Regions from separate parts of the Mesorhizobium sp. WSM4983 genome, predicted to be linked through region 3. Evidence: predicted binding sites of a transcription regulator. Region 3 holds the regulator's gene; each other region holds the start of a gene.

Region 1 (7,601 bases), on a different contig from region 3:
GGACGGCACCGTCACCGCCGCCAATGCTTCGGGCATCAATGACGGAGCCGCCGGCGCGCTGCTGATGAGCGAGGCCGAGGCTGCCAGGCGCGGCATCACCCCACTGGTCCGCATCGCCTCCTGGGCGACCGCCGGCGTCGATCCGGCGATCATGGGCACCGGCCCGATCCCGGCGTCGAAGCGGGCGCTGGAGAAGGCCGGCTGGTCGGCCAAGGACCTCGATCTCGTCGAGGCCAACGAGGCCTTCGCCGCGCAGGCCTGCGCCGTCAACAAGGGCATGGGCTGGGATCCCTCGATCGTCAACGTCAATGGCGGCGCCATCGCCATCGGCCATCCGATCGGCGCCTCGGGCGCCCGCGTGTTCAACACGCTGGTCTACGAGATGCGCCGCCGCGGCGCAAAGAAGGGCCTCGCGACGCTTTGCATCGGCGGCGGCATGGGCGTTGCGATGTGTGTGGAAGCCTTGAACTGAGCGAATGGCGAACTGAGCGAATAGCGAATGGGGAGTAGCGAATAGGGGGAAATGGCGTTGCACGACGGGCTATCGGATCCCTACTCGCTGTTCGCCACTCCCTATTCGCTCTCCCGACCAAAGGGAGGAAATGCATGAGCAAGGTAGCAATCGTCACGGGCGGATCGCGCGGCATCGGTGCGGCGATATCGGTGGCCCTGAAGAATGCCGGCTATTCGGTCGCCGCGAACTATGCCGGCAATGACGAGGCGGCCCAGAAATTCAAGGCCGAGACCGGCATCCCCGTCTACAAATGGTCGGTCGCCGATTATGACGCTTGCGCCGCCGGCATCGCCCAAGTCGAGGCTGATCTCGGTCCGGTCTCGGTGCTGGTCAACAATGCCGGCATCACCCGCGACACCATGTTCCACAAGATGACCCGCGAGCAGTGGAAGGAGGTCATCGACACCAACCTTTCCGGCGTCTTCAACATGACGCATCCGCTATGGAACGGCATGCGCGATAGGAAGTTCGGCCGCGTCATCACCATCTCCTCGATCAACGGCCAGAAAGGCCAGATGGGCCAGGTCAATTATTCGGCCTCGAAAGCCGGCGACATCGGCTTCACCAAGGCGCTTGCCCAGGAAGGCGCCCGCGCCGGCATCACCGTCAACGTTGTTTGCCCCGGCTACATCGCCACCGACATGGTCATGGCCGTGCCGGAAAAAGTGCGGGAATCGATCATCGCTCAGATCCCGGTCGGCCGTCTCGGCGAGCCGGAGGAGATTGCGCGCTGCGTCGTCTTCCTCGCCTCGGAAGACGCAGGCTTCATCACCGGCTCGACGATAAGCGCCAATGGCGGCCAGTATTTCGCCTGAGATCTTATTCGGCTGAACTCTTCTGACACCGATGGCAGGCGGCCCGCCGCAAACGGGCCGCCTGTTTTTGTCTGCGCTCCGGCGGCACCGGGTGGGCATGCCTCAATTTGGCACGCAATACTTAACGGCCTCCCCGCGCCCTGTGGAAACCCGGTTCACATGCTGTGAATTTTTCGGTGCACAAGCTTTGGACAACACCATATCTAGGGGTGAACAAACCGGGAATTTTTGCAGATCGCTGATTCGTCGCCGATTCGTTCCGGCTTTGGCCAAAAGGTTAACGGGCCACGCCGGAAACAGCGCGAAAAAGATTAACGACGATTAGGAAAGATCAACCATTTCATAATGTTCGCGGCCGCGCTCGAGTCCGTCGCGGTCGCTCCCCCGCAAAGGTTAACGACGCTCCGGAACCAGCGCGAGCCAAGCACGAAACGGGCCAGTTCACAGATTCAGCATGTGGTGAGACTCATGGCCAAAAAATCCACATATAGCCGTGAACAAAACCTGAATCAGAGTGAGTCAGTGATTCGTCGCCGATTCGTTCCAGACTCGTTCCAACGGTTAATCGACCGCGGATTTTGACCTTGCCTGTCGTCGCGCCATCTGTTGATGAGAACATTCCGCTTTCGCTTCGCGTCTGAAATCCCTATGTGTGCCCTGTCACACGCGGCGGCACCGCCGCGTCCCCGACAACGAGCGGCAGAAAGCCTCATTTCCGAGCCGATGAATATCCAGCCGAAACCCTCCCAGCCGCTGATCCTTTCCGGCCGCGACGTGACGGCCGTGCTCGGCCCCACCAACACCGGCAAGACCCATCTCGCCATCGAGCGCATGGTGGCGCACGACACCGGCATCATCGGTCTGCCGCTGAGGCTCCTTGCCCGCGAGGTCTATACACGCGTCTGCGAGAAGGTCGGCGCCAGCAAGGTGGCGCTGATCACCGGCGAAGAGAAGATCGTGCCGGCGAGCGCGAGATATTCCGTCTGCACCGTGGAGGCGATGCCGCGAGAGACCGATGCCGCCTTCGTCGCCATCGACGAGGTGCAGCTCGCCGGCGACCTCGAACGCGGCCACATCTTCACCGACCGCATCCTGCATCTGCGCGGCCGCCAGGAGACGCTGCTTCTGGGCGCCGCCACCATACACGGCATCCTGCAACGCCTGCTGAAGGGCGTCTCGGTGGTGACGCGGCCGCGGCTGTCGCATCTTGCCTATGCCGGCTCGAAGAAGCTCACCCGCCTGCCGCGGCGCACGGCGATCGTCGCCTTCTCCGCCGACGAGGTCTATGCCATCGCCGAATTGATCCGCCGCCAGCAGGGCGGTGCTGCCGTCGTTCTCGGCGCGCTCAGTCCCCGCACCCGCAATGCCCAGGTGGAGATCTTCCAGTCGGGCGACGTCGACTATCTCGTCGCCACCGATGCCATCGGCATGGGCCTGAACCTCGACCTCGAGCACGTCGCCTTCGCCCAGAACCGCAAGTTCGACGGTTACCAATACCGCAACCTGACCGCCGCCGAGCTAGGCCAGATCGCGGGGCGTGCCGGCCGACACCTGCGCGACGGCACCTTCGGCGTCACCGGCCAGGTCGATCCGTTCGACGAGGATCTGGTCAAGAAGATCGAGGGGCACGATTTCGACCCGGTGAAGGTGCTGCAGTGGCGCACCGCCGATTTCGATTTTGCCAGCCTCGATGCCCTGAAACGCTCGATCGAGACCAACGCGCCGGTCGAAGGGCTGACCCGGGCATTGCCGGCGGTCGACGCCCAGGCGCTGGAACATTTGTCGCGCGACGCGGACATCAGGACGCTAGCCACCGGCAGGGAGCGCGTGGCGCTGCTGTGGGAGGCCTGCGCGCTGCCGGACTACCGCAAGATCGCGCCCGCCCAGCATGCCGACCTCATCGCCTCGATCTACATGGACCTTGCACGCCATGGCCATGTCGATGAGAATTACATGGCCGAGCAGGTGCGGCGGGCCGACACCACGGATGGTGATATCGACACGCTGTCGCACCGGATCGCCCAGATCCGCACCTGGACCTTCGTCTCCAACCGACCGGGCTGGCTGGCCGATCAGCTACACTGGCAGGAAAAGACGCGCGAAATCGAAGACAGATTGTCGGATGCGCTGCATGAGCGGTTGACGAAACGCTTCGTAGACCGCAGGACTTCCGTCCTCATGCGGCGCCTTAGAGAAAATACCATGCCTGAAGCTGAAATCAGCCCAACCGGAACCGTGCTCGTCGAAGGCCATCACGTCGGCGAGTTGCAGGGATTCCGCTTCACCGCCGACCAGAGCGCCGGCGGCGAGGACGCCAAGGCGGTGCGCACCGCTGCCCAGAAGGCGCTCGCGGCTGAGTTCGAGGCGCGCGCCGAGCGCTTCGCCGCGTGCGCCAACGGCGATCTGGCATTGGGCTCGGACGGTGTCCTGCGCTGGATCGGCGCGCCGATCGGCACCCTGGTTGCCGGCGACGAGGCTTTGAAGCCGCGCCTTGTGCTGCTTGCCGACGAGCAGCTCACCGGCCCTGCCCGCGACAAGGTCGCGGCGCGCGCCGAGCGTTTCGTCAATTTTCAGATCGAGTCGCTCTTGAAGCCGCTGGTCGATTTGAAGAACGCCGAGCAGCTCACCGGCATCGCGCGCGGCATCGCCTTCCAGCTCGTCGAGCATTTCGGTCTCATCAACCGCCGCGACATCGCCGAGGAAATGAAGTCGCTCGACCAGGAAGGCCGGGCGGCCCTGCGGCGCCTTGGCGTGCGCTTCGGTGCCTACCACGTCTTCGTGCCGGCGCTGATCAAGCCGGCGCCGGCCGGGCTGGTGACGCTGCTCTGGGCGCTTAAGAGCGACGGCAAGGACAAGCCAGGTTTCGGCGACGTGGTGCATGCGCTGGCATCGGGCCGCACCTCGGTGGTGATCGATCCTGCTTTCGACAAGACGTTCTACAAGCTCGCCGGCTATCGCAATCTCGGCCGCCGCGCCGTACGCGTCGATATCCTAGAGCGGCTGGCCGATCTCATTCGCCCCGCGACAAACTGGAAGCCCGGCCTCGGCCAGCGACCGGACGGCGCCTATGACGGCCACGCCTTCATGGTGACGCCGCCCATGATGTCGATCCTCGGCGCCACCGCCGACGACATGGAAGAGATCCTCAAAGGCCTTGGCTATCGCGCCGAACCGAAGCCGGCGGCGGAGGTGAAGGCCAAGCTCGACGCGCTGGACAATGCCGCCCGCGAGGCCGCGGCTGCGAAGCTTGCGCCGGAAGAGGCTGCGCGTGCTGCACAGGCGGCAGAGGCGCACGCCGTGGCAACAGACACGGTTGTAGAGGCAACGATCGAGGGATCCGAGCCGGCTGCCGCTGAAGTTCCTGCCGACGCCATCGCGGAAGCCGCGACGGAGCCTGACGCGAAAGATCCGGCGGAAGCTTCGGCTGCGGTCGCGGAAGAGACTCCGCCTGTGGAGACCGCTGCAGCGGTGGACGCTGCAGCAGCGTTTGGGTCGGCTGAAAGCGGCGACGCCTCCACCTCGATGGGGGAGGTCGCGGCGGGAAGCGACGCGGGTGGGGCTGACGGCGCCGACGATGCAGACGGCACCAACACCGCCGACGCCGGCGCTCTCCACGAGGGCGAAAGCGGTGAAGGCGCAGAGCCCCCCGCCGAGCCGGAAGAGCCGAAGCCGATCCTGCTGTGGCGGCAGGCGCGCTTCGACCATTCGCGCCCGCGCCACCGCCATGACAATCGCCGCGACAATCGTCCGCGCAACGGCCAGGCTGCAGGCGATGGCCAGGCGGCTGCCACGGGTGGCCAGGCCGGCGATCGGCCAGCCCGTGAGGGCCGCCGCGACCAGCGCGACGGGGCCGGCAAGCCGCGCTTCGACCGCTCGAAGTTCAAGCCGAGACCGGAACGCGAAGGCGGCGAACGGCGCGAAGGCAGGCCGCAGGGCGAGCGTGCCGATCGCCACGAGGGGGGCCGCCGCGAGGGCCGGCCGGACTGGAAAGGCAACAGGCAGGACGGCAAAGGCAATGCCGCAGGCGGCAGCAAGCCGGCCTTCCAGGGCAAACCGCGCGAGGAGCGTCCGCAGCGCTTTGATCCGGATTCACCCTTTGCCAAGCTCGCCGCCTTGCGCGACCAGCTGAAGAAATAGCCTCGGCCGGTCCCGATGGTTGGAGAAGGCCGCCAGCGCATCGACAAATGGCTGTTCTTCTCGCGTGCGGTGAAATCCCGGTCGCTGGCGGCGAAGCTCGTCGTTGCCGGGCGCGTCCGCATCAATCGCGACAAAGCAGCGCAGGCCTCCGATCTGGTCAAGGCCGGCGATGTGCTGACCATCACGCTCGACCGCCGAATCCTTGTCTGGAAGGTGCTTGGGCCCGGCGCCCGGCGTGGTCCTGCCGACGAGGCGCGGCTGCTTTACGAGGATATGTCGCCGCCGCCGACGCCCAAGGGCGAGGCGGTTCCTGACGCCATTCCGGCGCTGCGCGAAGCCGGCACCGGCCGTCCGACCAAGCGGCAGCGGCGGCAGACGGACCGGCTGCTCGGCGAGGACTAGAAGATTCGACGGAACCTCGTCGCGGCAGGCGCGCGGAATTCCTTTCCGCGATGCCGGCTCAGGCGGGAAGTCCTGCCCTTGCAAGCGGCGGGCAAAGGCGTTACCTCACCAAAAAAGCCCAGCAAATACGGGACGTCCCGGAGCCTGCGATGACCTATGTCGTGACCGATAATTGCATAAAATGCAAATACATGGACTGTATCGAGGTCTGTCCGGTCGACTGTTTCTACGAAGGCGAGAACATGCTCGTCATCCATCCTGACGAGTGCATCGACTGCGGCGTGTGCGAGCCGGAATGCCCGGCCGACGCGATCAAGCCGGACACCGAGTCCGGGCTCGACAAATGGTTGCAGGTCAATTCCGAATACGCGGAGAAATGGCCCAACATCACTGCCAAGAAAGAGCCGCCGGCCGACGCCAAGAACTTCGACGGCGAGGCCGGGAAGTTCGAGAAGTATTTCTCGCCGGAGCCCGGCGAAGGCGACTGAAGGCTGGACCGGGCAAGCCGGCATGACGCCACGTAAGCGAGCCGATACAATTGCTGTCTTGACAGCCAGCGATGGCGCATGGCGTTAGCGAATGCAGCAAAACCTTGATTCTTCCGACTTTTTGTGTTATATCCGCGAAACATGCCGGTGACACAACGTCGATTTATGGCGCTAACGCCCCAAATCACTGAAAGGTGAACTTTTCAAATCCGGACCAGAGCGATCTGGGGCAGGCAATCGCATTCGTGCGGTTTGTCGGCCCCGGCTTATTCCGGTGAGTTCACTTGTTGTGCGGCTAAAGATCGGCTTCCGCCGATCGTCTGAGTTCAGCCGGCGCCGCCATGCCGGCGCTACAACTAAGGAGTTCAGGGCGTAATGGCAACGATCACCCCGCAGAAGAAGTCCACCGCGGCCCGTCACGGGTTCAAGACCGGTGAGTTTATCGTTTACCCGGCGCATGGCGTCGGCCAGATCGTGGCCATCGACGAGCAGGAAGTCGCGGGTCACAAGCTGGAGCTGTTCGTCATCGATTTCCAGAAGGACAAGATGAGGCTTAAGGTGCCGGTCGCCAAGGCGACCTCTATCGGCATGCGCAAGCTCTCGGAAGAGGATTATGTCGATCGCGCGCTGAGGGTCGTGCAGGGCCGCGCCCGCATCAAGCGCACGATGTGGTCGCGTCGCGCGCAGGAGTATGATGCCAAGATCAATTCCGGCGACCTGATCTCGATCTCGGAAGTGGTGCGCGACCTCTATCGCGCCGACAACCAGCCGGAGCAGTCCTATTCCGAGCGCCAGCTTTACGAAGCCGCGCTCGACCGCATGGCTCGCGAGATCGCCGCCGTCAACCGCATGTCGGAGACCGAGGCGGTTCGCCTCATCGAGGTCAACCTCAACAAGGGTCCGAAGCGCGGCGCCAAGGCCGACAACGAGGAAGCCGAGCAGGAAGAAGCTGCCTGAGCATTCGCCTGCCGAACAACGAAGAACCCGGCCTGGCGCCGGGTTTTTTGTTGCGCGCAATATCGGAAGGTCGGCGCTGCCCCTCATCCGCCTGCCGGCACCTTCTCCCGTATAGTGAACGGGGAGAAGCGAGATGACGGCGTCGTTGGCGCCCATTCTGAAACGTTGGCGATTGGCGAACTCTCTGATGAAAGCGTCCTTTCTCCCGTCACTATACGGGGAGAAATGCCCGGCAGGGCAATGAGGGGCAGCGCCAACTTATGAAGGAATCGTACCTGATCCCCCGCC
Region 2 (7,601 bases), on a different contig from region 3:
AGCGCCGCCTCCTCGATCGCGGCGAGCAGTTGCGGGTCGTAGCCGTGAAGATACTGGGCGACGCCGAAGCTCGACACTTTCCACGCCGTATCATGACCGATGATGGCTTCACGGCTCATCGCATAGCGCAGTTCGGGGATTGTATGGGCGTTCATTCTACTTCTCCAAGGTCGGGGCAACACTTGGTAAACAGTCGATTGAGCACCCTCCCCTGTAAATTTAGGAATGCTGGTGCTACTTTAAGCATAGCTAAAGGTCGAACCCCGTGCGTCTGCTCAGCCAGGTCAACTTAAACTCGCTGAAAATCGTGGAGAGCGCCGCCAGGCACCGCAACTTCACGCGTGCGGGCGAAGAGCAGTTCATTACCGCCTCCGCCGTCAGCCAGCGGGTGAAGAGCCTGGAGGACCAGCTGCGCTTCAAGATCTTCCAGCGCGGCGGCAATGCGGTGTCGCTGACGCCGGAAGGCGAGACCTACGTGGCGCGCGTGCGCGAGGCGCTGGAGCGGATCGTGGCTGCCAGCATGGAGGCGACCGGCCAATCCCAGGCGCATGTGCTGAAGATCTGCGTTTTGCCGACCTTCGCGGCGCGCTGGCTGTTTCCGCGGCTTGCCACCTTCCAGCGGCAGTATCCAGATATCGAAATGCGGGTCTCGACTTCCTATGCCACGCATGAATTCGCGACCTCCGAATACGATCTCGAGATCCGCTACGGCGACGGCAATTTCCCCGGCCTCAACTCCGCGCTGCTGTTCAAGGAGGACCTGACGCCGGTGTGCAGCCGCAAGCTGTTCCGCGAGGTGCTGGGCGATAAGCCGCTGTCCAAGGTGACGCCGGAGGACCTCAGGCACTTCACCCTGCTCCACTCCGACACCTGCACCCAGAACTGGCAGTCGTGGCTGGCTTTTGCCGGCGCGAGTTTCGTGCTTGGCGAGACCAAGAGCATCTATTTCGATTCCTGCATGATGTCCTACGAGGCGGCCAATGCCGGCATGGGCTTTGCCGTTGCCAACCGCGCCTATATGGCAAGCGACATCCGAGCCGAGCGGCTGGTCGCCCCCTTCGCGGTCCACCATCCCAACACCGCCGGCTGGTATTTCGTCAGCCCCATCAAGGCGCTCGGCGCCTGCAAGGTGGAGCTGTTCAAGCAGTGGATCATGGCCGAAGCGGCGCTGACGCAGCGCCAGCTGGACCTGGAGATCGCCAACGTGCCGCTGGCGCGCGCCGCGATGGCGTGACGCGGCGGCGCAAGCGACGCAAACACACCCCTGAGATTCTCCGATCTTTGAAGGCCGACAAAGCGTTTGGACGGATACCTGTAGCCGGCTAGCGCGATCGCCCCATGACGCGGCGGAGAGACTCAGCTATCTTTGATCCTGCGGCGGGCCTGATTTTCCCGCTTGGCCGGCGCTTTCCAGCTTCCTCCCAAGCAGCGCCGGCCTTCTTCTGCGGCGCCGCCGCTTCGTCTCCCGACAACATCGTCCGCTCTCATTGCTTCGGCGGCGTGCCGGGCTGGTCGCCGCCGGTGGTCGATTGCGGCACCGGGTTCTTGTCGACCTGCGGGTTTTTGTCGACGGTGTCGCTTGGCGCCTTGGTGGGCTGCACGCTGTTGTCGCAGGCGGCGAGCCCGAGCCCTGCCGCGAGAGCCAGCAGCACAGGAAGTTTCTTCATGACGACCTCCTCTCGTTCGCCCCTTTCTTCGAAGCAAACGAGGCGGCGGCGGTTTGGTTGCGCCGTCCGGCGGGAACCAACGCGCCTGTCTCCGGTTGAACCTCGTTAACCCACGAGGAGATGTCATGATCCGTCTGCTGCTCGTCGGCCTGTTCGGCTACACGGCCTATCGCGTCACGATGAGGATCATCGAGGAGGCGTCCGGCGATCTCGCGCCGCCGGACGATCGGCGGTCGCTGCGGCGCCAGTCGGCGGCGATGGGCGTCGAGCCGAAAAGGTAGATCGGCCGTTCTCGCGCTTGTTGGGAAGATGGCCGGCCTATCCAGCACATGCCGGCGCGTACAGCGTCCCCTCTGCCCTGCCGGGCATCGCCCCCCACTTGGCCGCCTTTGGGCGAGATTAGCTGTATTGCGAACAAAGCGGAAACGATGCTTGATGGGCGATGAACATCGCCGCCCGTGATTCGTCCTTCGAAACTCCTGCCTATCTTGCCCGGCTGAACGACGAGCAGCGGCTGGCGGTGGTGCATGGCGACGGCAAGGTGGCCGCGCCGCTGCTGGTGATCGCCGGGGCCGGCTCCGGCAAGACCAGCACGCTGGCGCATCGCGTGGCGCACCTCATCGTCAAGGGCGCCGATCCGCGCCGCATCCTTTTGATGACCTTTTCGCGCCGCGCCGCGGCTGAAATGGCGAAGCGCGTCGAGCGCATCGCCGGCGAGGTGCTGGGCCGCGATGCCGCGATCATCGCCGATGCGCTATCCTGGGCCGGTACTTTCCACGGTATCGGCGCCAGACTCTTGCGCGACTATGCCGAGCAGATCGGCCTCGATCCGGCTTTCACCATCCACGATCGCGAGGATTCGGCCGACCTGATGAACCTTGCCCGGCACGAGCTCGGTTTTTCCAAGACCGAAAGCCGTTTTCCGACCAAAGCCACCTGCCTGCAGATCTATTCGCGGGCGGTGAACGCCCAGGCGCCGCTCGGCGAGGTGCTGGGCTCGGCCTTTCCCTGGTGCTCAGGATGGGCGGAACAGCTGAAGGAGCTGTTCGCGGCTTATGTCGAGGCCAAGCAGGCGCAGAACGTGCTCGATTACGACGACCTTTTGCTCTACTGGGCGCAGATGGCGGCCGAGCCGGAGATCGCCGCTCACCTTGGCTCCCGCTTCGACCACGTGCTGGTCGACGAATACCAGGACACCAACCGGCTGCAGGCCTCTATTCTGTTGGCGCTGAAGCCGGACGGCGCGGGCTTGACCGTGGTGGGCGATGACGCACAGTCGATATATTCCTTCCGGGCCGCGGAAGTGCGCAACATTCTCGATTTCCCAAAACAGTTCGCGCAGGGCGCCGAGATCGTCATGCTGGAGCGCAATTACCGCTCGACCGAGCCGATCCTGGCCGCCGCCAACAAAGTGATCGGCGAGGCAAGCGAGCGTTTCACCAAGAATCTCTGGACCGAACGCCGGTCGTCGCACAAGCCGCAACTGGTAAGCGTGCGCGACGAGGCTGAGCAGGCCAATTATGTCTGCCAGGCGATCCTTGCCGAGCGCGAGGCCGGCACGGCGCTCAAGGCGCAAGCCGTGCTCTTCCGCGCCTCGCATCACAGCGGGCCGCTGGAGGTGGAGCTCACGCGGCGCAACATCCCCTTCGTCAAATTCGGCGGGCTGAAATTCCTCGATGCCGCGCATGTGAAAGACATGCTGGCGATGCTGCGCTTTGCCGAGAACCCGCGCGACAGGGTCGCCGGCTTCCGGGTGCTGCAGTTGATGCCCGGCATCGGGCCTTCGGCCGCCTCACAGATCGTCGAGGCGATGGCGACGTCGCTCGACGAGACGCTCGGCCTTGCCCGCTTCCGGCCGCCGCAGCGCGCGGCCGAAGACTGGCCGGTCTTCCTCGACATCTACAGCGGGCTGCGCGCCGGCGCCAAATGGCCGGCCGACCTCGAGCGGATCAGGCTCTGGTACGAGCCGCATCTGGAGCGTATCCACGAGGACGCGATCACGCGCCGGGCCGACCTGTTGCAGCTCGAGCAGATCGCGTCGGGCTATCCCTCGCGCGAGCGTTTCCTGACCGAGCTGACGCTCGACCCGCCCGACGCCACCAGCGACCAGGCCGGCCCGCCGCATCGCGACGAGGATTACCTGATCCTGTCCACGATCCATTCGGCCAAGGGCCAGGAGTGGAAGAACGTCTTCGTGCTCAACACGGTTGACGGCTGCATCCCGGCCGATCTCGGCGTCGGTACCAAGGAGGATATCGAGGAGGAGCGGCGGCTGCTCTATGTGGCGATGACGCGCGCCAAGGACAGCCTGCACCTGGTGGTGCCGCAGCGCTTTTATCCGCACAACCAGCCGGCGCGCGGCGATCGTCACGTCTATGCCTCGCGCACCCGCTTCATCCCGGCCTCGATGCTTTCGGCTTTCGAACAGTCATCCTGGGCGAGCGCGGCGATCACGGACGACCCGCGCCAAAAGCCGGGCGTCAAGGTCGATCTCGGCGCGCGCATGCGCGGCATGTGGAAATAAACGCCTACCCAAAGGCGGGACGACACTCCTACTCAGCCCCACCGCTGGTGAGGGCGCTCCGTTCCCTGCTGCGCGGGTTCGTTCAGTGGAAGGTGCCGGCGGCCTCGCCGGATAGCCTGCTGCGCGGGCTTTCGAAGCTCACCTGGTCGCGTCCGTTCGACTTCGCCTTGTAAAGATGCCTGTCCGCGACCCGAAACATGTGGTGATAGGTGGTGGGCCCGCTGAACGCGACGCCGCCGATGCTGACCGAAAGCGGGCACGGCTGCCCGCCCGGCGCGAACTCGGCCTCGCGGATACGCAGTCTGATCGACTCGGCGACCAGGAAGGAGCGCGTCGCGTCGGCGCCCGGAAGGAAGACCGCGAATTCCTCGCCGCCGATGCGTCCAACGATGTCGGCGCCGTGGAGCTGGCTCCGGATCTTGCTCGCGATCAGCTTCAGCGCCTGATCGCCGCAATCGTGGCCGAGCCGGTCGTTGATCGACTTGAAATGGTCGGCATCGACGATCAGCAGCGCGCCGGCTTCGGCCACCGCATGGCTGCGAGCCTTGTCGAGATAGGCCTCGACCAGCATCGAGAAAGCGCCGCGGTTGAAGACCGCCGTCAGGCTGTCGGTCGCGGCAATGATGCTGAGCTCCTTCTGGGCGATGGCCAGCTGGCGCATCTTCCACATCAGGAAGAAAAGGAAGGAGCCGCCAAGGATGAGCGGCAGGAACAGGTCGGTGAGCTTGGCCCAGAGCAGCGCTTCGGGTGACAGCGAGGCGAAGTTGAAGGAATCGACAAAGAAGGCCGCGGCAATGAAGAATGCCGTGCCGGCAACGGTGACCAGCGCGACCCTGCCCCAACTGGTGGGGGACAAATCGATGCGCATGGCATTGCTCCCACTACAACTGGCCTATTGTGGAGCGCGAGCGCAAACGAAGTCCTAATATATTGGCTTCAATGGGAATGTGGTTAACCAGGCGTCGAGCGCGCCGCCAGCCTGAAGAAGGCCCGCCGACGCAGCGGCGGGCTTTGCAATTGGCCGGAGGCTCTCGTTGCGCGCCGTCAACGACGCGAAATCATCAGGCAGAGCGCCCTCAGATCACGATCATAGGTGCCTTCGCTGCTGAGCACATCGACGCAGCGCTTCTTCATCCGCGACAACTGGCTGCTCGACATTTGAGCGACGGCGGAAGACAGGTTCGTCGTTCCCGGCGGCGTCGCGCCGACGGTTCCAGGAACGGCGGCGCCAGCGCCGAGGGCGACGCCAGCGCCGTTCGCGCCGCCCGTCGTCACGTTGAGCGCGCTATTGGTGCCGTTGCCCAAAGTCGCATCGGCTCCAGCCCCGTTTGTCCCGCCGATCGATGCCGTGGCCGTGGAACTGCTGCCGCCGATGGTGGCGGTTCCGCTGCCTCCGCTTGCGCCGCCGATCGAAACCCTGGCGCTGTTGTTGCTGCCGCCGAAGGATGCATTTCCGTCAGCCCCATTTGGGCCGCCCGCATTGGCGTCGGCGCTGTTGCCGCCTACGGATACGCCGCCGAGGCCGCCGACCCCGACGCTCTGGGCGTTCGCCGGCATGGCAAGAGCAACGACGATTGCACCACTCGCCAATGTGCTGGCGAATCTTTTTACGATACTGACCATGACACTCTCCCTGTGATTTTGTATTTCCGCCTTGCATCGTTTGTTGCGCTTTTCTAGAGCGCGTAGCTTTTGAGACAGAAATACGCCGAGAGTGCCCTTTCGGTTTCTTTAGCTATTTCGCATGTGACGAATCGTAGTTTTCAAAAACGATACTTCTGCTTTAAAAATATAGACGAAATTGAAGTGTTTCTTAATTTTTTTGAATTGGCCAACCGGAATCCCGTAAGCTTCAGGCGTAGGCGCGGCCTTCTTCGGAGCGCTGGAACTGCATCAGGTCAAGCGACACCGAGGGTCTGCCGAGGACGGTAAGGCACATATGCGCCTGGCCGCGATGGTGGGTCTGGTGATTGAAGAGATGGCTGAGCGCCGGCGCCAGCCGCTGCGAAACGGTGCGCATGTCGGTGGTCATATAGGAAAATCGCCCGGTGAGCGCCTTATCGGTCATGCCGCCCATCCAGTCGACGATCCTCCTGTCCTCGGCCTCGCGTGCCAGGCGCAAGCCCGGGAAGGCGCGATAGAGGATCGTCGCAAGGTTTGAGGGCGCGTCCCCCTCGCCCGTAAAGCGCTTCATCCAGACGCGGTCGGTGACGAGCAGGTGATTGAGCGTGCCCAGCGTCGAGCCGAAGAAGGCGCCGACATCGCGGCCGAGTTCCTCTTCGCTGAGATCGGCGGCGGCATCATAGATGCGCGTGTTGGCCCATTGATTGTAGGCCGCAAACATCATGAAATGCTGTTTCATTCTTCCACCCGGCTCGCAACGAATCCCGGCTCTTCGTAACCCGCAGGAACCGTAATGACCATTCTGTTCTATGATCTCGTCGGCCACGACGCAAAACGCCCCTTCAGTCCGCATTGCTGGAAGACGAAGATGGCGCTGGCCCACAAAGGGCTCGACGCCACCAAGGTGCCGACGCGCTTCCTGGAAGTCCCCAAGGTGGAAGGCGGCGCGTCGAAGACGGTGCCGGTGATCCGCGATGGCGAGCGCGTGGTGGCCGATTCCTTCGCCATCGCCCTTTATCTCGACGAAGCCTACCCCGAGCGGCCGACGTTGTTCGGCGGCGAAGGCGGCAAGGCGACGGCGCGCTTCATCGAACGCTGGTCGCAGCTCACCATCCATCCTTACCTCATGACGGTGCTGCTCACCGATCTGCACAGCATGCAGGACGAGGCGAACCGCGCCTATTTCCGCGAGAGCCGCGAGCAGCGGCTCGGCAAGCGGCTCGAAGAGGTGGTGGCCGGCCGCGACGAGGGGCTTGCCGGCTTTCGTGCCTCGCTCGAGCCGCTGCGCTCGATGCTCAGCTATCAGCCTTTCATCGGCGGGACATCGCCGCTGTTTGCCGACTACATCGTGTTCGGGGCGCTGCAATGGGCGCGCGTCGCCTCGCCCTACCAGCTGCTCGAGACGGGCGACGGCGTTGCCGAATGGTTCGAACGCTGCCTCGACCTGCATGGCGGAATCGGCCGGCAGGTCGCCGCGGCGGCGTAAGCGCTAATCTTCCTCTTGTGGGAAGATGTCGCCGAAGGTGACAGAGTGGGCGCCTCAACAGCTGCGGCGCCTACTTGCGAAAGAAGAAGTCGGCGTTTCACGCGCGGCGCCCCGCTCTGTGCTGCCGGCCATCTCCCCCTCAAGGCGGGAATTTTCCGGCTTCATCCTTTTCGACCAGCCTGACGCAGATCGGATCGCCCTCTCCCATGCGGGCGCATTGCCATTCCGGGCCGAAGCCGAAATTCTGCTGTCCGGTTTGTGGAAAGAACAGCAGGACGAAGACGATCACGGCAAGGACCAC
Region 3 (7,601 bases):
TGTGCGACATCGACGGCACGGTCCAGCCCATGGCGTTGTAGATTACGGTCTGGCGCGCGGCGTTGGTCAGGTGATCGTCGCCGCGGATGATGTGGGTGACGCCCATATCGTGATCGTCGACGACGACGGCATGCATGTAGGTCGGGTTGCCGTCCGAGCGCAGGATGATGAAGTCGTCGAGGTCCTTGTTCGGGAATCGCACCTCGCCCTGCACGCGGTCGTGCACGACGGTCTCTCCTTCGGTCGGCGCCTTGATGCGGATGGCGCCCTTGACGCCGGGAGGCGCCTCGGAGGGGTCGCGGTCGCGCCACTGGCCATTGTAGCGCGGCGGCAGCCCCTTGGCCCGCGCCGCCTCGCGCATCGCCTCCAGCTCGGCAGGCGTCTCATAGCTGTAATAGGCCTTGCCCAGCCGTACGAGCTCCTCTGCCACCTCACGGTGGCGCGGCGCTCGCTCGAACTGCGACACGGCCTCGCCGTCCCATGAGAGGCCGAGCCAGGTCAGCCCGTCCAGGATAGCGGCCGTCGCCGCTTCGGTGGAGCGCTCGCGGTCGGTGTCCTCGATGCGCAGCAGCATCGTGCCGCCGGTGTGCCTGGCGTAGAGCCAGTTGAACAGCGCCGTGCGCGCCCCGCCGATGTGCAAATAGCCGGTGGGCGAGGGGGCAAAGCGGGTGACGACCTTGTCGGACATGGAACTCTCGGAAGAAGCTCTGAAGCGGGCATGATTGCGCGGACTTTCGCGCGGTGGGCGTTCATGTAGCATAGGAGGTCTGGGGCGCAAGGGGCAGACCCGATGGCTGGACGTGGCCGGGGTGCGGAGGAGGGCGAGGAGACGGCGGCTGGCGTGAGCGAGCGCCTGCTGTTTGCCGACACCATACCTGCCGAGGCAGTACCGGTTTTGGTTCCCGTACCGCGTCCGGCCACCGAGATTTTGCCGCCGGACGGCGATGCTTCGCTACAAGCTCCTCCGCCGGCGGCCATCGACTTAATCCGCAGGCGGTTCCGCCGTGCCTCGTTTTCCGTGTTTCGCCGGGGTGTGGCCGAGGCAGCCTCAACCGAGCTCGACCGCGGCATCGGCTTCCTGCTGGTGCCGGTGTTCCTGGCCGCCGGCGTGATACTCTATTATTCCGTGAGCGCCGAGCCGGATCTTTACAGACCGCTGGCGGCGGTGGCGCTGATGGCTCTATGCGCGGCGGTTTCGCGCCCCTGGCTGAAGACACACCTGGTCTTTATGGCGGCGCTGTTTTGCGCGCTGGGCTTCGTCGCCGCGAAGGTCGAGACCTGGCGCGCCGCTACACCGATGCTCGGCTCCGAAATCCAGACGCGGCTGACAGGCCGCGTCGTCATCGCCGAGGAAATGGCCAATGGCCGCGTCAGGCTGACCATCGATCTCGTCTCGACCGCGCATCCAAAGCTGCGCTACGCACCGGATCGCGTCAGGGTCTCGGCACGCAGGATCCCGGCCGGCATGAAGGCCGGATCGCTGGTGACGGGTTACGCGCGGCTCCTGCCGCCGACAGGGCCGGTCCGTCCGGAAAGTTATGATTTTTCCTTCGACAGCTATTTTTCCGGCATCGGCGGCAGCGGATTTTTCCTCGGCGACCCGAAACTCATTCCGCCAACCGACCCGATCGGCCAGACGAGCATCGCCTCGGCCATCGAGAACGCGCGCGAAAATATTGCCGACCACATCAGAAGCACCGTCGGCGGACCCGAAGGCGAAATTGCCGCCGCACTGATCGTCGGCGTGCGCGCCGGCATTCCGGAGGACATCAACGAGGCGATGCGGCGGACCGGCATCTATCACATCATCTCGATTTCGGGCCTGCACATGGCGCTGGTCGCCGGCACGGTCATGCTTCTGCTGCGCGGCGCCTTTGCGCTGTTCCCGGATTTTTCGTCACGCCGGCCGGTGAAGAAATATGCCGCGGCAATCGCGCTTATGTCGATCGCCGCCTACCTCCTCATCTCCGGCGTGGTGGTCGCCGCCGAGCGAAGCTTCATCATGCTGGCCGTGATGCTGATCGCCGTGCTTTTCGACCGCGCCGCGCTGACGATGCGCAATTTGGCGATCTCGGCCATCGCCGTCATCCTGGTGTCGCCGCATGAAGTGGTTGGCCCGAGCTTTCAGATGTCGTTCGCGGCAACCGCCGCCCTTGTCGGCGCCTATGCCGGCTGGTCCGACTACCGCGCCGGCAAGGTGAGAGCGCCGCCGGCAAAGCGTTCGTTCCTGCGGTTCATGTCGCACAAACTGGCAGTCGGAGCAGGTGGCGCCGCGATGACGTCGATCATTGCCGGAAGTGCCACGGCGCTGTTTGCCATCTGGCATTTCCAGCGCGTCTCGCCGCTTAGCCTGCTGGCCAATCTCGCGATCATGCCGATCGTCACGATCGTGATGTTTCTCGCCGTCGCCAGCGCGGTCATGATGCCGTTCGGCTTCGACGGGCCCTTCCTCTATTTGATGGGCAAGGGCCTGGCGGCGATGATCGCGATCTCGGCGTGGATTTCGGAGTGGTCGCCGGTCGATGCCGTGGGCCTGATCTCGATCCATTCGGTGCTGCTGGCGACGATCGCGCTCGTCATCGCCACGATGGCGACTACGTGGCTCAGGCTGGCCGCGATTCCTTTCGCTGCCGCGGCCGTCATGATGATCCCGCAGGTGCGCACGCCCGACCTGCTGATCTCGGAGGACGCGCATCTGGTGGCGATGCCGATCGGCGGCGGCGAACTCGCCATCAATCGTGCCCGCTCGAACGAGTTCACCACCGATAACTGGAAACGCGCGCTCAAGGCCGAAACGATCGTGCCGCCGGAGACATTCGCCAAGGGCACGCTGGACATAGCCGATCCCGTCGACCTGCCGCCTGGATCGCCCTTTTACTGCACGGGCGATCTCTGCATTGGCCGGCATCCATCAGGCGCGATCGTCGCGCTCGCCGAAAAACGCGAAGCTGCCCGGCCTGCCTGCGACTTCGCAGACCTCATCGTCATCAACGACGCCACGGCCTACAATCCCTGCCGCGATCCGCGTGTCCTCGTTGTCACCAAGCGGCAGCTCGCGCGCGACGGCAGTGCCGCCGTCTTCTTCGATCCGCAATCGGCGACGGCGCGAGCAACCATTCAATACGCCGTCGAAAAACCGTACCGCCCTTGGCACGAACAGCGGCGCTACTCGCGTGAGGCGAGGGGGTTGGCGCCTTACAAGAAGCCCGAGAAGCCGAAAGCCAAGCCGCAGCCCCTCAGTAGCGGCGGATGAGCCCGACGAGCTTGCCCTGAACCTTGACGCGATCGGGACCGAAGATGCGCGTCTCATAGGCCGGATTGGCAGCCTCGAGCGCGATGGAGGCGCCCTTGCGGCGGAAGCGCTTCAGCGTCGCCTCCTCGTCATCGACCAGCGCCACGACGATCTCCCCGGGGCTCGCAGTGCTGGCGTTGCGGATGATGACCGTGTCGCCGTCGAAGATGCCGGCCTCGATCATCGAATCGCCTTTGACCTCGAGCGCGTAGTGCTCGCCGCCCGCGATCATGTCCGGCGGCACTGTGATCGAATGCGTCTGGTGCTGGATGGCGTCGATCGGCACGCCGGCGGCAATGCGACCCATCACCGGGATGGAGACGGCTGAAACGGCGTCGTCGTCATTGCTGGGCGTCGGCGTGCGGGCGGGCGCCGCGGGTTTGATCTGGCGGCCGAGATTGCCTTGGCCGCCCTGGATGACGCTCGGCGAGAATTTCTTCGCCGCATTGAGGCCGGGCGCGATCGAGTCAGGTAGGCGCAGCACTTCAAGAGCACGCGCCCGGTTCGGAAGCCGGCGAATGAAACCGCGCTCCTCCAGCGCCGTGATCAGGCGGTGGATGCCCGATTTCGAGGCAAGGTCGAGCGCTTCCTTCATCTCATCGAAAGACGGCGGAATGCCGCTTTCCTTGAGCCGTTCATGGATGAACATCAGCAGTTCATGTTGTTTGCGCGTCAGCATGGCGGCCCCCATGGGTTCTGAAACCAGAATCAGAAAAACAAACCCAGAACAAACACTATCTGTTCCAGTTGTGTTCCGCAACCGTTTAAAGTTTAGTGAATGTGTTGACGTTTTGTTCAGCGTAACATCAGAACGGTGCATTCCTCGCCGGCTTCAGCCGCCGGTGCGAAGGGTTGGCGCACGATCAGGCCATTGGCATCGGCGAGCATCCTCAACATCGAGGAATCCTGGATGCCGAACGGTGTTGCGATCAACCCCCCCGCATCTTCGCGGACCACGGCGCGCACATAGTCCTGCCTCAGATCGTTGGCGTGCATTGCGGCGCCTAGCCGGGCCGTGCGGATTTCCTGCCGGCAGGACCGGCCGCCCAGCCGCGCCAGAAGCGGCTTCAGGAACACCTGCGAGCAGACCAGGCTTGCGACCGGATTGCCGGGCAGGCCGATGCAGCGAATGTCGCCGAGCCGGCCAAACATCAACGGCTTGCCGGGACGCATGGCGATCTTCCAGAAGTCGAGCTGCATGCCTTCGCCGGTCAGCACGTCATGGATCAAGTCGTGGTCGCCGACGGAGGCGCCGCCAAGCGTGACGATGACGTCGGCGCCGGCCTTGACCGCCTTCTTGACCAGGGCCGCGACCGCGTCCTTGCGGTCGGCGGCGATGCCGAGGTCGAGCGAGCGCGCGCCGACCGACTGGGCCGTAGCTGTGACGCCACAGGCATTCGACGAGATGATCTGGTCGGGGCCGAGCGCGCTGCCCGGCGGCAGCAATTCATCGCCGGTGGCGATGATGGCGAGCAGCGGCTGCCGCACCACGTTGAGACTCGGATGGTTGGCCGATGCCGCCAGCGAAAGCGCCGCCGGATCGAGCTGGCGGCCTTTTTCGAGGAGCAGGTCGCCCTCGCAGAAGTCGAGGCCGCGGCGACGGACGTTGCGTCCCTCCGCGGTCGGCTCGGTCACTTCGATGCCGCCGCCGCCGAGATCGCGGACATTCTCCTGGATAACGATGGTATCGGCGCCTTCGGGGAGCGGCGCGCCGGTGAAGATGCGCACGGCCTCGCCCTTGCCGACAGAGCCGGTGAAGCCACGCCCGGCGGGCGCCATGCCGATCACGGAGAGCCGGGCCGGCGCCGAGGCTACGTCGGCGGCCCGTACGGCATAGCCGTCCATCGCCGACGCATTGAAGGGCGGCTGGGTGCGCAGAGCCACCACCGGGTCGGCCAGCACCCGGCCGGCTGCTTCGGCCAGCGGCACGCTTTCGCCTGGCAGCGCGGTCGCGCCGTCCAACAGGCGTTGGAGCGCCTCGGCGACCGGAAGCAAAGCCATGCTAAGAACCGGCCTTGTAGTCGCCCGACTTGCCGCCGGTCTTCTCGACCAGCCTGATGCCGGAAATCGCCATGGCGCGGTCCGCTGCCTTGGCCATGTCGTAGATGGTGAGGCAGGCGACCGACGCCGCGGTCAGCGCCTCCATTTCCACCCCGGTCTTGCCGGTAACCCTGGCAAGCGCGCTGACCCTCAGGCCAGGGAGCGCGTGGTCGGGCTCGATCTCGACGGCAACCTTGGTGAGAAGGAGGGGATGGCAAAGCGGGATGAGCTCATGCGTCTTCTTGGCCGCCATGATGCCGGCGATGCGCGCCGTGCCCAGCACGTCGCCTTTCTTGGCGTCGCCGGCCAGGATCATCTCCAGCGTTTCCGGCTGCATGGTGACATACCCTTCGGCGATGGCCGTGCGCGTCGTCTCGGCCTTGCCGCCGACATCGACCATGTTGGCTTCGCCCTTGGCGCCGAGATGCGTAAGCGCGGGCATCCTCAAACGGCCTCGGCCGGCGCCTTGCCCGTCAGCAGAAGGGCGGTCGCGGCGGCCACGTCGGCCTGCCGCATCAGGCTTTCGCCAACGAGGAAGGTGCCGATCTTGCTCTTTTCCAGCCGCCGGCAGTCCTGATGGGTGAAGATGCCGCTCTCGCTGACCAGCAGCCGGTCGTCCGGGACCATGGCGGCAAGCCGCTCGGAAACGTCGAGGCTGGTTTCGAAGGTTCTCAAATCGCGGTTGTTGATGCCGATCAGCCGCGACGAGAGGCGAAGCGCGCGTTCCATCTCCTGTTCGTCATGCACCTCGACCAGCGCGTCCATGCCGAGATCGAAGGCCGTGACTTCCAATTCACTGGCCAAGGCGTCGTCGACGCTCGCCATGATGATGAGGATCGCGTCCGCGCCCCAGGCGCGGGCTTCATGAACCTGATACGGGTCGAAGAGGAAATCCTTGCGCAGGGCGGGCAGGCCAACGGCGGCGCGCGCTGCGGTCAGAAAGCCGGGCGCGCCCTGGAAGGACGGTGCGTCGGTCAGCACCGAAAGACAGGCAGCACCGCCTTGCTGATAGGCCCTGGCGAGCGCCGGCGGGTCGAAGTCGGCGCGGATCAAGCCCCTGGAAGGGCTGGCCTTCTTGATCTCCGCAATCAGCGTGAAGCCGCCGGCCTTCCGCTTGGCCTCAAGCGCCGCAAGGAAGCTGCGCGGGGGTTCCGCATCCTTGGCCTTCGCCTTGACCTCGGCAAGCGGCGCGCTGAGCTTCGCGGCGGCGATCTCATCGCGCTTGTAGGCTTCGATCTTGCGCAGGATATCGGACAAAATTCTAACCGTTCGAAATCTCGATGAGCTTGTCGAGCACCGCCAGCGCCCGGCCGCTGTCAATGGCCTGCGCTGCTGCCTCGATGCCATCGCCGAGCGTCGTCGCCTTGCCGGCCACCACCAGCCCGGCGCCGGCATTCATCAGCACGGTGTCGCGATAAGCGCCGGCAGCGCCGCCCAGCATATCGCGCAATGCCCTGGCATTGTAGGCCGCTTCGCCGCCGCGCAGATCTTCCTTGTTATGCCGCTTCAGTCCGACCGCTTCCGGAGTGAGGGTAAAGGTGCGGATCTCGCCGCCGGCGAGCTCTGCGACCTGCGTCTCGCCCGTGGTGGTGATCTCGTCATAACCGTCGCCGTGCACGATCCAGGCATGATCGGTACCCAGCGCCTTCAGCGTCTCAGCCACCGGCATGATCCATTCGGGCAGGAAGACGCCAACCATCTGCCGGCCGACGCCGGCTGGATTCGACAGCGGCCCGAGCAGATTGAAGATGGTGCGCGTGCCGAGCTCGCCCCGGACAGGACCGACATGCTTCATCGCCGGATGATGCGCTGGCGCGAACATGAAGCCGACGCCGGCTTCCTGGATGCAGCGGCCGATCGTCTCCGGTGCGATGTCGACTTTGACGCCTAGCGCCATCAGCACATCCGCCGCGCCGGTCAGCGAGGACAGGCCGCGATTGCCGTGCTTGGCCACCGGGACGCCCGCGGCGGCGATGACGAATGCCGATCCGGTCGAAATGTTGACCGAATGCGAATTGTCGCCGCCGGTGCCGACGATGTCGATGGCGCCGCGCGGGGCTTCGACGCGGAGCATCTTGGCGCGCATCGTGGCGACCGCGCCGGAGATCTCGCTCACGGCCTCGCCGCGCACGCGCAACGCCATCAGGAAGCCTCCGATCTGCCCCGGCGTCGCGTCGCCCGACATGATGATGTCGAAGGCCTCGCGCGCTTCCTCGAAGGAGAGCGCGGTGCCGGTCGCGACCTTGGCGATATATGTCTTAAGCGCGCT

Evidence for each region. The regulator LexA, encoded in region 3, represses DNA repair genes until DNA is damaged. The targets are predictions, from matches to a motif close to TGTTCNNNNTGTGTTCNG.
Region 1: a site for LexA is predicted at 1,869-1,886, ahead of P9254_RS10300 (helicase-related protein). Genes of this name have one in related genera too.
Region 2: a site for LexA is predicted at 2,078-2,095, ahead of P9254_RS16520 (ATP-dependent helicase). Genes of this name have one in related genera too.

The regions. Positions count from the first base shown of each region.
Region 1 is NZ_JARTVM010000002.1:617,497-625,097, forward strand. It holds gene P9254_RS10290 (acetyl-CoA C-acetyltransferase) at 1-472, shown strand, start outside; gene P9254_RS10295 (beta-ketoacyl-ACP reductase) at 607-1,329, shown strand; gene P9254_RS10300 (helicase-related protein) at 2,053-5,466, shown strand; gene P9254_RS10305 (RNA-binding S4 domain-containing protein) at 5,482-5,868, shown strand; gene fdxA (ferredoxin FdxA) at 6,018-6,356, shown strand; gene P9254_RS10315 (CarD family transcriptional regulator) at 6,732-7,313, shown strand; gene P9254_RS10320 (amino acid ABC transporter ATP-binding protein) at 7,572-7,601, opposite strand, start outside.
Region 2 is NZ_JARTVM010000005.1:50,707-58,307, forward strand. It holds gene P9254_RS16500 (hypothetical protein) at 1-155, opposite strand, end outside; gene P9254_RS16505 (LysR substrate-binding domain-containing protein) at 266-1,234, shown strand; gene P9254_RS16510 (hypothetical protein) at 1,485-1,667, opposite strand; gene P9254_RS16515 (hypothetical protein) at 1,793-1,948, shown strand; gene P9254_RS16520 (ATP-dependent helicase) at 2,110-4,191, shown strand; gene P9254_RS16525 (GGDEF domain-containing protein) at 4,274-5,059, opposite strand; gene P9254_RS16530 (hypothetical protein) at 5,236-5,814, opposite strand; gene P9254_RS16535 (DinB family protein) at 6,044-6,553, opposite strand; gene P9254_RS16540 (glutathione S-transferase family protein) at 6,608-7,300, shown strand; gene P9254_RS16545 (hypothetical protein) at 7,440-7,601, opposite strand, start outside.
Region 3 is NZ_JARTVM010000001.1:187,532-195,132, reverse strand. It holds gene gltX (glutamate--tRNA ligase) at 1-688, opposite strand, end outside; gene P9254_RS01050 (ComEC/Rec2 family competence protein) at 791-3,253, shown strand; gene lexA (transcriptional repressor LexA) at 3,237-3,971, opposite strand; gene P9254_RS01040 (molybdopterin molybdotransferase MoeA) at 4,088-5,293, opposite strand; gene moaC (cyclic pyranopterin monophosphate synthase MoaC) at 5,295-5,774, opposite strand; gene trpC (indole-3-glycerol phosphate synthase TrpC) at 5,777-6,589, opposite strand; gene trpD (anthranilate phosphoribosyltransferase) at 6,594-7,601, opposite strand, start outside; gene P9254_RS01020 (peptidyl-prolyl cis-trans isomerase) at 7,601-7,601, opposite strand, start outside.